Regions from separate parts of the Rhizobium sp. YJ-22 genome, predicted to be linked through region 1. Evidence: riboswitches for the same ligand, from Rfam matches in the RefSeq annotation. Region 1 holds a riboswitch; each other region holds the start of a gene.
What was found. Region 1 has a riboswitch for cobalamin ahead of P7F60_RS15565 (aromatic ring-hydroxylating dioxygenase subunit alpha). Riboswitches for the same ligand answer to the same signal wherever they lie in the genome.
Positions count from the first base shown of each region.

Region 2: it holds a riboswitch for cobalamin, as region 1 does, so the genes downstream of both, nrdH (glutaredoxin-like protein NrdH) here and P7F60_RS15565 (aromatic ring-hydroxylating dioxygenase subunit alpha) in region 1, are expected to answer to the same signal.
Region 3: it holds a riboswitch for cobalamin, as region 1 does, so the genes downstream of both, P7F60_RS23880 (hypothetical protein) here and P7F60_RS15565 (aromatic ring-hydroxylating dioxygenase subunit alpha) in region 1, are expected to answer to the same signal.

Region 1 is NZ_JARRIR010000006.1:123,268-127,420, forward strand. It holds gene P7F60_RS15550 (copper chaperone PCu(A)C) at 1-466, shown strand, start outside; gene P7F60_RS15555 (cysteine hydrolase family protein) at 676-1,230, shown strand; gene P7F60_RS15560 (cation transporter) at 1,310-2,233, shown strand; cobalamin riboswitch at 2,328-2,531, shown strand; gene P7F60_RS15565 (aromatic ring-hydroxylating dioxygenase subunit alpha) at 2,633-3,877, shown strand; gene P7F60_RS15570 (hybrid-cluster NAD(P)-dependent oxidoreductase) at 3,879-4,153, shown strand, end outside.
Region 2 is NZ_JARRIR010000012.1:70,831-74,983, forward strand. It holds gene nrdE (class 1b ribonucleoside-diphosphate reductase subunit alpha) at 1-1,738, opposite strand, end outside; gene nrdI (class Ib ribonucleoside-diphosphate reductase assembly flavoprotein NrdI) at 1,726-2,118, opposite strand; gene nrdH (glutaredoxin-like protein NrdH) at 2,129-2,350, opposite strand; cobalamin riboswitch at 2,579-2,784, opposite strand; gene metE (5-methyltetrahydropteroyltriglutamate--homocysteine S-methyltransferase) at 2,971-4,153, opposite strand, start outside.
Region 3 is NZ_JARRIR010000012.1:64,831-68,983, reverse strand. It holds gene fdhA (formaldehyde dehydrogenase, glutathione-independent) at 69-1,259, shown strand; cobalamin riboswitch at 1,360-1,563, shown strand; gene P7F60_RS23880 (hypothetical protein) at 1,721-2,116, shown strand; gene P7F60_RS23875 (hypothetical protein) at 2,113-3,147, shown strand; gene P7F60_RS23870 (AraC family transcriptional regulator) at 3,209-4,075, opposite strand.

The DNA of each region.
Region 1 (4,153 bases):
CGCCATTGCCGGCCTTGCGCTGATCGCCGCCATGCCGGCCGCCATCGCTCATGAATTCAAGGTCGGCGATATCGAGATCGTCCATCCGTGGTCGCGCGCCACCCCGCCCGGCGCAAAGGTCGCGGCCGGCTATGCCACCATCACCAACAACGGCTCGATGCCGGACAAGCTGGTCGCCGTCACCGGCGAGATCAGCGAAAAGGGCGAAATCCACGAGATGGCCGTCGACGGTAATGGCGTCATGACCATGCGCCCGGTCGAGGGCGGCATAGAGATTCCCGCCGGCGGCACCGTCGAATTGAAGCCCGGCGCCTTCCACATCATGTTCAAGGAACTCAAGCGCCTGCCCAAGCAAGGTGAAAAATTCAAGGGCACCATGACCTTCGAAAAGGCCGGCGAGGTTGCCGTCGAATATGCCGTCGACAAGATGGGCGGCGACAACAGCCATAACGACCATAAGAACTGATCGCCGCGTTCGCGCGGTCAGTTGCCGATGGTTCTGGCGCATCGAGGCTTTCGAACGGCGCCTCGACATTGATTGAGGAAACGACGGCTGTAACAGAAAATTGCAGCCGTCATCTCGCAATCACCTTGCATCGATCGCGAAAATTGGATGATCTCCAGAGCATCCAGACCGGCGTGAACGGCATGCCGGTCTTCTTTTATGGAGCGAACATGCGCAAGACGGCCCTGATCATCGTCGACCTGCAGAACGATTATTTCGATGGCGGCAAGTTTCCGCTGGTCGGCACGGCGGCAGCAGCCGGCAACGCGGCGCGCCTTCTCGACGCCGCCCGCGCGCGCGGCGATCTCGTCGTGCATATACGCCACGAATCGGCGGAGGCAGATGCTCCGTTCTTCGCTCCCGGGACGGAAGGGGCCGCAATCAATGCGGCCGTCGCCCCCGCGCCTGGCGAGACGGTTGTCGTCAAGAAGGCGATCAATGCCTTCCAGGGCACCGGCCTCAAGGACGTCCTCGATGCCAACGGCGTCAGCGACGTCGCCATCGCCGGCGCGATGAGCCATATGTGTATCGACGCCGTCACCCGTGCTGCCGTCGACTACGGCTATCCGGCGACCGTCGTTCACGATGCGGTCGCCACCCGCGATCTCGAATTCGGCGGCAGGATCGTTGCCGCCGCCGATGTCCACGCCGCCTTCATGTCGGCGCTGGCCTTCGGATACGCCAATCTCGTCTCCACGGACGACTATCTCCAGGGCAGCGCCTGACGGGCGGCGGCGATGGCGTTTTCCGCAGGGATCTGCGACAGTCGCGCCGATCGAACGGAAAACGCCTGCCGGACCCCGCATGACCGAGCAATTCGTCCTGAAATTCTCCATCGTCGCCACCGTCCTGCTCGCGGTCTTCGGCATCGTTATCGGCCTCGTTTCCGGCTCCTTCGCCATTGTTTTCGACGGTTTCTATTCGCTGACCGATGCCTTCATGACCGTGCTGGCACTGCTGGTCTCGCGGCTGATCGCCAGTTCGGCAACGGTGCCGCCCGTCAAGGGGCGGCTGATCGAACGCTTCACCATGGGCTTCTGGCATCTGGAGCCGATGGTGCTCGGTCTCAATGGCACGCTGTTGATGGGAGCGGCGATCTATGCCTTCATCAATGCCGTCGACAGCCTGCTGACCGGCGGACGGCCGGTGGAATTCGGTCCGGCCATCGCCTTCACGCTGGTGACGATGTCGGTCGCCTGCGGCATGGCGGTGTTCGCGCAGCGGGCGAACCGGACGATCCGCTCCAATTTCATCGCACTCGACGCCAAGGCCTGGATGATGTCGGCAGCGCTGACCTCGGCGCTGCTGATCGCATTCCTGATCGGCTACGGCGTCGAGGGCACGCGCTTCGCCTGGACCGCGCCCTATATCGACCCGGCCGTGCTCGCCGCCATCTGCCTGTTCATCGTTCCCGCACCGCTCGCCAACGTCAAGCAGGCGCTGGCCGATATCCTGCTGGTCACGCCGGCCGAGTTGAAGAGCCATGTCGATGCCGTGGCGAGCGACGTCGTCTCCCGATTCGGCTTTCTTTCCTATCGCTCCTATGTCGCCCGCGTCGGGCGCGGCAAGCAGATCGAGCTGTTCTTCATCGTCCCCCGCGACTGGCCGGCCAAGCGCCTGGAAGAATGGGACGCGCTGCGAGACGAGATCGGCGAGGCGCTGGGCGACGAAGGCCCGGATCGCTGGCTGACCATCGTCTTCACCACCGATCCCGAATGGGCCGACTGAACCCCCTGACACCGCCTGTTTCATCAACGCCACAATGTTCCGTTTGCGCCGCAGGAATGTCGCAGGTCAAGAGCCGCGAAACAGAGGTTTCTCCTAGTGTAAGTCCATCCTTGGTGCTGCATCGCGCGGATTGCGATGCGGATAATTGGGAAGCCGGTCAAAGTCCGGCGCTGCCCCCGCAACGGTAGCGGAGCCAAACCGTCGACAACAGGCCACTGGATTATTCCGGGAAGGCGTCGACGAAGTCCGAAAGGACGGCTCCGGAGCCCGGAAACCAGCCTGGGATGGAACGAAACGACTGATTGCGGTGGGCGATCGGGCGACGGGACCATCGCGGAAGAGCCGCGCTGGCCTGCGCGCGACGCATCTCTCCCCAATCCCATCAAAGGGATAATGAGAATGAACGTTCGTGGTGACATGCTTCGCCAGCTTCAGGCCCGCAGGGACGGCTTCAGCCTGCAGCAACCCTTCTACATCGACCCAGACTATTTCCGGGTCGACATGGAGGAAATCTGGTATCGCGACTGGCTGTTCATCGGCCATGATTGCGAAATCCCCCGCGCCGGCAATTACTTCACCGCCCAGATCGGCGATTATCCGCTCGTTGTCGTGCGCGGCCGCGACGGCGTCATCCGCGCCTTCCACAACACCTGCCGCCATCGCGGCCACCGCGTTTGCACGCAGGAGCGCGGCGCCGCCGCCAAGCTCGTCTGCCCCTATCACCAGTGGACCTACGATCTCGACGGCTCGCTGGTCTTCGCCCGCCAGATGGGGGCCGAATTCGACAAGGCGGATTTCGGCATGAAGCCGGTGCCCTGCGAGACCGTCGCCGGTTACATCTTCATCTGCCTCGCCGCCGAGCCCGCCGATTTCGCGCCCATGCGCGCCTCGATCGAGCCCTATATGAAGCCGCACCGGCTCTCCGAGGCCAAGGTCGCGCATCGCACCACGATCATCGAGAAGGGCAACTGGAAGCTGGTCTGGGAAAATAACCGCGAATGTTATCACTGTGCCGGCAACCATCCCGAACTCTGCCGCACCTATCCGGAAGCGCCGACCGCGACCGGCGTGCAGGGCGCAAAGGACGATCCGGTCATCGTCGAACACTGGCAGCATTGCGAGGCGGCCGGCTTGCCCAGTGAATTCCGCATGGATCCCTCCGGCCAGTTCCGCGTCGCCCGCATGCCGCTGATCCAGGGCGCCGAAAGCTACACGATGACCGGCCAGCCGGCGGTGCGCAAGCCGCTTTCGCCCGATGTCGCCACCTCGCAGATCGGGACGCTGCTGCTGTTCCATTATCCGACGACCTGGAACCACATCCTGATCGACCATGCGATATCCTTCCGCGTGCTGCCGCTCGGGCCGGAGGAAACGGCCGTCACCACCACCTGGCTGGTCAACAAGGATGCGGTCGAGGGCGTCGACTACGATGTCGAAGAACTGACGCATGTCTGGAACATGACCAACGACCAGGACCGGGCCATTGTCGAGGAAAATGCCTTCGGCATCCGCTCGCCCGTCTATGAGCCCGGCCCTTATTCGGTCGAGCACGAGGGCGGCGTCATGCAGTTCGTCGAATGGTATGCGAATTTCATGACCGGCCGCCTCAAGGGCGAACCGATGCCGCTGTCGGCGGTGGCCTGAGATGAGCGCCGCCTCGCCCGCCTATCGCCATGTCGACGAGATGCGTCCGTGGTCCGACCGGGAGCATCGCCTCGAATGCGTCGCCGTCACGCCGGAAGCCCCCGACGTGATGACCTTCACCTTTCGGCCGGATAATCCCGGCCACTGGTTCCGCTATCTGCCCGGCCAGTTCGTGACGCTGGAAATTCCCGCGACCCCGGAGCCGGTGATGCGCACCTATACACTGTCGTCGAGCCCGTCGCGGCCTTATACGGTGGCGGTCACCGTCAAGGCGCA
Region 2 (4,153 bases), on a different contig from region 1:
CGGCCCTTTCGAACAGGCCTTTCACCTTCTCCGTCGCCGGTTGCCATTCGGCCTGCACATATTTGTCGAAATAATCGCCGGAGGCGTATTTCGAATTCTCGAAACCCTTGAAGCTCACGCCCTTCTCGACCGCGAGACGGTTGGAGGCACGGATGGCGTGATAGGTGACGGTGTAGAAATAGATATTGGTGAAATCGATGCCTTCGTCGGAGCCGTAGAAGATGCGTTCGCGGGCGAGATAGCCGTGCAGGTTCATCTGGCCGAGGCCGATGGCGTGGCTGTCGTCATTGCCCTTCTCCACCGAAGGCACCGAGGAAATATGGCTCATTTCGGAAACGGCGGTCAGCGCCCGGATGGCGGTCTCGATGGTGCGGCCGAAATCGGCGGAGTCCATGGCGGCGGCGATGTTCAGCGAGCCGAGATTGCAGGAGATGTCCTTGCCCATCTTCGCATAGGAGAGATCGTCGTTGAAGGCGCTGGCTTCGCTGACCTGCAGGATCTCCGAGCAGAGATTGCTCATGGTGATGCGACCGGCGACCGGGTTTGCCCGGTTCACCGTGTCCTCGAACATGATGTAGGGATAGCCGCTCTCGAACTGGATCTCGGCGATGATCTGGAAGAAATCGCGCGCCTTGATCTTCTTCTTGCGGATACGGGCATCCTCGACCATCTCGCGGTATTTCTCGGTCACCGAGATCTCGGTGAAGGGCACGCCGTAGACGCGCTCGACGTCATGCGGCGAGAACAGGTACATGTCCTCGTTGTTCTTCGCCAGTTCGAAAGTGATGTCAGGGATGACGACGCCGAGCGACAGCGTCTTGATGCGGATCTTTTCATCCGCATTCTCGCGCTTGGTGTCGAGGAAACGCATGATGTCCGGGTGATGGGCATGCAGATAGACCGCGCCCGCGCCCTGGCGCGCCCCGAGCTGGTTGGCATAGGAGAAGCTATCCTCCAAGAGCTTCATCACCGGAATGACGCCGGAGGACTGGTTTTCGATCTGTTTGATCGGCGCGCCCATCTCGCGCAGATTGGTCAACGACAGCGCCACGCCTCCACCGCGCTTGGAAAGCTGCAGCGCCGAATTGATCGAGCGGCCGATGCTTTCCATATTGTCCTCGACGCGCAGCAGGAAGCAGGAAACCAGTTCGCCCCGCTGCTTCTTGCCGGCATTGAGGAAGGTGGGGGTGGCCGGCTGGAAGCGACCGGACAGCATCTCGTCGACGAGATCGCAGGCCAGCGCCTCCTGCCCGCGCGCCAGCGTCAGCGCCACCATGCACACCCGGTCCTCGTACCGCTCCAGATAGCGCTGCCCGTCGAAGGTCTTCAGCGTGTAGGAGGTGTAATATTTAAAGGCGCCGAGGAAGGTGGGGAAACGGAATTTCCGCTCATAGGCGCGGTCGAAGAGGTCGCGCACGAAATTGAAGGAATACTGGTCGAGCACTTCCTGTTCGTAATAGCCCTCGGTCACCAGATAATCGAGCTTTTCCCGCAGGTTATGGAAAAAAACGGTGTTCTGGTTGACGTGCTGGAGGAAATACTGCTTGGCCGCCATCCGGTCCTTGTCGAGCTGGATCCGCCCCTGCTCGTCATAGAGGTTCAGCATGGCGTTCAGCGCGTGATAGTCCAGCGCCGTGATTTCCGGGGCCTTTGCCGGCTTGTCGCCCGCGGCATGGGGAAAAGCGTGGAGCGGCTTTTCACCCGCATCCCGCGCCACCGAAGAGGTCATCGTGTCCAAAACCGTTCCAATCCGTTGATGACGTTGGCGACATCTTCCGCAGTGCCCAGAAGCTCGAAGCGATAGAGATAGGGCACGCCGCATTTGGCGGAGATGACGTCGCCGGCGCGCCCGAAGGTCGCGCCGAAATTGCTGTTGCCCGCGGCGATCACGCCGCGAAGGTTGCCGCGGTTTTCCGCATCGTTGAGGAAGCGGATCACCTGTTTGGGAACGGCGCCTTTGCCGCCCTCGCCGCCATAGGTCGGCACGACGAGCACGAAGGGCGCCTTGGCCCTCAGCGTCTCGTCACGCAGCGGAATACGGGCCGCCGCCAGCCCGAGCTTTTCCACGAAGCGATGGGTGTTTTCCGACCGGCTGGAGAAATAGACGAGGTCGCCCATCGCTTGCGTCTCAGGCGAGGCCGCCGATCATGTCGGGGCGATAGCCCGCCCAATGGCGCTCGCCGGCGATGACCACCGGAACCTGGCGATAACCGAGCCCCTGCACCAGCGCGAAGGCATCCGCATCTTCGGAGACGTCGACGACCGTGTAGTCGAGGCCCTGGCGATCGAGGGCGCGGGTGGTGGCGGTGCATTGGACGCAGGCCGGCTTGGAGTAGACGGTGATGGACATGGATTTTCCTCGTGAATGGACGTGAAGGATCATTCGGCCGCCGCGGGACGGCCGGGAAAAAAGCAGAGATGGGACGGTCACGCCGAAACGGCGTCGAAAGCGCTAGAGGCGCGAAAACGGAAAATTCGACATGGACTTCACCCCGAAGCTGCGCATGACAGGGCTGTCGGGGAAGGCGCCGGCGGCATCATGCCGCGACGGAACGCATTCCTGCCGGGCACCCCGCCGGTGGATATCAACATCCAAGGCAGGTCTCCTGGCTTGCGGGTCGAAGCCCTCGCTCCGCCTTCCCGGGCAAGCCCAGTGGCATGAAGGAACGAACGCTCTCCGCTCACAGTTGCGGGGGCAGCTCCGGCTTGGGCAAAGCCCGACCGGATTCCCGTCTTAGCCTTCGATCCTCTCGAATCGAAGGAACCTTGAACACTAGATATAGTAGGCGATCTTAAAGTTCCGTCAATGGGTGGCGTGTTCCCTGCAAAAAGAAAGAGGCGGAAAGCATGAAAACTGTGGATAGCGGCGCCAGTCGGAGCGGGTTATGCACAGATACACCGCTGCGCGATGCGCACAAAAAGATGCGGCCCGGATTTTCACCCGGGCCGCATCGTTCACGTCTTGCAGCGTTACCGGGCGGCGTTGCGTAGTTCCCGGGCAGCGGCGACCATGTTGACCAGCGCCGGCCGGACCTCTTCCCATTTGCGGGTCTTGAGGCCGCAATCCGGGTTGATCCAGATCTGCCGGTCCTGCAGCCGCTGTCGTGCCAGCGACAGGAGATCGGTCATTTCCGCGATCTCCGGCACGCGCGGCGAATGGATGTCGTAGACACCGGGGCCGATCTCGTTCGGATAGGCGTAAGTGCGGAAGGCGTCGAGCAGCTCCATCTTCGAGCGCGAGGTCTCGATGGAGATGACGTCGGCATCCATGGCCGCAATCGCTGCGATGATGTCGTTGAACTCCGAATAGCACATGTGGGTGTGAATCTGCGTGCGGTCGGCGATGCCGCTGGAGCACAGGCGGAAGCATTCAACCGCCCAGTCAAGATAATGCTGCCAATCCCTGTGACGCAGCGGCAAGCCTTCGCGCAACGCCGCCTCGTCGATCTGGATCATGCGGGCGCCGGCCTTTTCAAGATCGACGACCTCGTCGCGGATGGCGAGCGCGATCTGCCGGCACGTCTCGCTGCGCGCGATATCGTCGCGCACGAACGACCAGTTGAGGATGGTGACCGGCCCGGTCAGCATGCCCTTCATCGGCTTGTCGGTCAGCGATTGCGCATACTCCCACCAGCGCACCGTCATCGGATTGGGACGAGAGACGTCGCCGAAGATGATCGGCGGGCGGACATAGCGCGAGCCGTAGCTCTGTACCCAGGCATGCCGGGTGAAGGCGAAGCCGGAAAGCTGCTCGCCGAAGTACTGCACCATGTCGTTGCGCTCGAACTCGCCATGCACCAGCACGTCGAGGCCGATTTCCTCTTGCCAGCGCACGGCCGTTTCGGTTTCCGCCCGCAGGAATGCCTCGTAGTCCATGTAGCTCATCGCGCCCCTGGCATGCGCCGCGCGCGCCTTGCGCACCTCGCTGGTCTGCGGGAAGGAGCCGATGGTCGTCGTCGGGAACAGCGGCAGGCGGTTCGCTTCGGCCTGCACCTTTCGGCGATGCTCGAAGGCGCTGGCGCGCTCGCGCATGCCGGCATCGATGGCTGACAGCCGGCCCTGCACCAGCGGATCGGTGACCTTCGAAGAGGCGGCGCGGGCGGCGAGTGCCTTCGTGGACGCCGTCAGCGCTTCCAGCACGACGCTCTTGCCC
Region 3 (4,153 bases), on a different contig from region 1:
CGCGCCATCGGCGCGTGCGTTGACAGATCCGTCCGTTGAGGAGCGGCGGCAACCCAGAGGAGATGAGCATGAGCAGCAACAGAGGCGTCGTCTACATGCGCCCCGGCAAGGTCGAGGTTCGCGACATCGACGATCCGAAGCTGGAGGCGCCGGATGGCCGCCGCATCGAGCACGGCGTCATTCTCAAGGTGATTTCCACCAATATCTGCGGTTCCGACCAGCATATGGTACGCGGCCGCACCACCGCGATGCCAGGCCTGGTGCTTGGCCACGAAATCACCGGCGAGGTCATCGAGAAGGGCATCGACGTCGAGATGCTGGAGATCGGCGACATCGTCTCGGTGCCGTTCAACGTCGCCTGCGGGCGCTGCCGCTGCTGCAAGTCGCAGGATACCGGCGTCTGCCTGACCGTGAACCCGTCGCGCGCCGGCGGCGCCTATGGTTATGTCGACATGGGTGGCTGGATCGGCGGGCAGGCGCGCTACGTCACCATTCCCTATGCCGATTTCAACCTCTTGAAATTCCCCGATCGCGACAAGGCCATGGCCAAGATCCGCGATCTCACCATGCTCTCCGACATCCTGCCGACCGGCTTCCACGGCGCGGTCAAGGCCGGAGTCGGGGTTGGTTCGACCGTCTATGTCGCCGGCGCCGGGCCGGTCGGTCTGGCGGCGGCCGCCTCCGCGCGCATCCTCGGCGCCGCCGTGGTGATGATCGGCGATTTCAACACGGATCGCCTCGCCCATGCCGCGAATGTCGGCTTCGAGCCGATCGATCTGTCGAAGAGCGACCGGCTGGGCGACATGATCGCCGAGGTCGTCGGCACCAACGAGGTCGACAGCGCCATCGACGCGGTCGGCTTCGAGGCGCGCGGCCATGCCGGCGGCGAGCAGCCGGCCATCGTGCTCAACCAGATGATGGAGATCACCCGGGCCGCCGGCTCGATCGGCATCCCCGGTCTCTACGTCACCGAGGATCCGGGCGCCGTCGACGATGCGGCCAGGCATGGCAGCCTGTCGCTGCGCTTCGGTCTCGGCTGGGCGAAGGCGCAATCCTTCCATACCGGCCAGACGCCGGTTCTGAAATACAACCGGCAGCTCATGCAGGCGATCCTCCATGACCGCCTGCCGATCGCCGACATCGTCAATGCCAGGATCATTTCGCTGGAGGATGCGGCGCAGGGTTATGAAAGCTTCGACCAGGGTGCTGCGACCAAGTTCGTCCTCGACCCGCATGGCGACCTGCTGAAGGCCGCCTGATCCTGTCTTGCAAGCGCCGGCCGCAAGACGCTTGCGGCCGGCGGCACATTGCGGCGGGAGGTTGTGCGTCATGCTTGACCTCACCGCCGATTGTCAAATAGTCTTGAGATACGGAACAGGTTCCGTCGATATGACGGATGAAAAGGGAATGCGGTGAGGTCTCTCCAGCAGGGACCGATGCCGCGACTGCCCCCGCAACTGTAACCGCAGAGCTTGCCCCATGATGCCACTGCGCCCGGCGCGGGAAGGCGGGGAGAGCGATAACGCGGAAGTCAGGAGACCTGCCTGTCCCGGTCACCCATGCCAGGATACGGGGTGTGTCCGGGCGCGGCCGTCCGTAGCGGTGACATTGTCGAAATGTTGCCGGGTCGCGTGACGGCGGGGGGAAGCGTCGCTTTCCGTTTTCCGATACGCGCCCGCGGTGGGAAGCCGTGCAGGATTCGTCCTGCCGTGAGGGAAAGATGAAGACGCTCGTGGCGGGAACCTTCCCGCTTGCAATCGCATTGCGCCGGCCGGGTTTCGCCCGGAAACGGCCGGAGGCCGACCAGCCGGCCACGCCCGACATCATCATCGCCGCCAACTGGCGGCTCTCCTTGGAACGGATCATGCGCGCCGGCGCGCCTGGAGCAACTGCGGATGCGCTGCGCCGAAGGCAGTCATGTGCTGCCGGCGATCGACGGCGTCGCGGCAAACTCGATTTTGGCGCTGGCGGCGGGCCGGCGGCATCCGGCGTGTCCAGGTCTTGCTCGGGCCGCAAGGCACCTTTCAATACCCATTCCCTGATCGGCGAGGCCAGGATGATCGTGCCGCCGGCCGGGCAGGGCGCGCGCGCGAAGCGTAAGGAGAAGAAGCCATGAGCGAGTTTCGTGAAATCCTGAGGGATTACCTCGCGGACGAGAGGGCGAGTTGGAGCCTCGGCTCGTTCGGGGCAATCGCCGAGTTCCATCAGGACCGGAACGAGGCGCTGGAGGTCGATTCGCCCGGCCTGTTCGAGCGCGCCAGCGCGCGCGGCGCCATCCGTCTTCATGCGGCGGCGATCGAGCGTATCGTGCCGGTGGCCTATGAGACGCTCAGCCCGAAGCCGCATCGCTGGAGCCACGCCATCGCGCTTTGCCTGCCGGAAAGGGATGCCGCGCGCGAGGCGCGCAGCGTGCTGACCGAACTGGGCCCCGATGCCGACGCCATCCGCGCCGTTGACCGCAAGGCCATCCTCTTCGACATGGGCCTCGGCCTGCCGCAATGCGATTTCTGCATCCGCACCCGGGATGAAGACCTTCTCGCGATCCTGCGCGCCAATCTCGGCCGCAGCCTGTTCGATCCGGCCAATTCCGCCGCCGGCGCCATCCTCAAGGCGCATCCGCACCGGGTCGCGCTGACCCAGGTCGGCCGCGTCGAGGTGTTCCAGATGATCGGCGGACCGGACACCGGCGGCGTCTCCCCGCCCGGCCCGCATACGCATCTGCTGCCGCAACTGTTGAAATCCGGCCGCACCCATTCCGCCAACACACCGATCCCGGAAGGCCTGTTGCCGCTCGGCTACCTGCATCCGGCCAATCCGGTGATGGATGGCATGGGCGCCGATACCGCCTTCGACATCGACGACCACGCCCGGTTCCAGGCGCTGTTCGACCGCTATGCCCGCGCCGATCTGCCCGCGCTGCGCAGGGCGGTGCTGGAGGCGCTGGCAAGCGAAGCCGATCCGGCCGGGTTCGCCCTGCCCGCCGACCGCTTCGCCCGCGCGACCCTGCGCCTGACCTTGCGTCAGCAGCATCGCCTCGCCGAACGCTTCGGCAGCCGCATCTATGCCGGCCTCGTCGCCCGTTGGCGCGACGCCTTCGACAGGGCGTCCGACACCGCCGCCGCCGAGGACGACAACCCCGGTCATTGATTGCTGTCCTAATTCGCCTCCTGCGCTTCAGGGTCCGTCGAACGGTCCCGCCTGACCGACCTCACGCCCGGCGGTGCTTGGGAGTGACGCCATAGGCCTTCTTGAAAGCGGTGGTGAAGCTCGAGGGATTGCGGTAGCCGGCGAGGTAGGCCGCCTGGGCGATAGGAATGCCATCGCGCTCAAGTGCGGCGCGGGCGGTTTCCAGTCGTTCGCGGCGGATGAAATCGGAGATGGGGATGCCGAAGCTTTCCTTGAAATGGCGCTGGATCGAGGAGGTGCCGATGCCGACGGCCTCGGCGATGCGGTCGAGCGTCAGTTCCTCGCAGACATGGGCGAGGATATAGTCGCGCACCTTCTCGCTCTGGCGGCGGCTGAGCGCGCTCGGGTGATGGGCGGTTTCCTGTTCCGAGCCGACGAGCGCCGAGCAGGCCTGGCAGAGAATGTCGAAGGCAAGGGAATTGCGGTGCAGGGTCAGGAGTTCCCCGGCCATCGAGGTCGGCGGGTTGAGGATCTGCTCGGCGATCTGGATGAGATGCCGGCTCGGCCAGAAGCGGAATTCGGCGAGATGCGCGCAGAAGAAGGCGCGCAGTTTCGGCATGCTGGTCGGCTGCGAATGGATGAGCCGCTCGATCCAGGGCAGGGGCGCCGAGATCATCACCTTGCGCAGCGGCGTCTGGCTTTCGTTGACGAAGCGCAGCTTGCAGCCGCGCGCGATGTTGAGCATGAAGACGATCGGTTCCGCAGTCTCGGCATCGCCGGCATCGATGCGGAAGTGCACGTCGTCCATGATGAAATGCTGCTGGCCCTGCAACAGCACCATGACGATGCATTTCGGCCAGACGTCATAGAGATCCTCGTCGGGCGTGCAGGTCGGCGGGCCTTCCATGGCGCCGACGAACAGGTGCTGGGGAATTTCCGGTTTCGTCATCACGTTCAAGGTTCGCTCCCTGGGCCTCGCCCGACGGAAGCCGGCGATGCCTGCGCGTAGTTTTTTGCCGTTTACGCG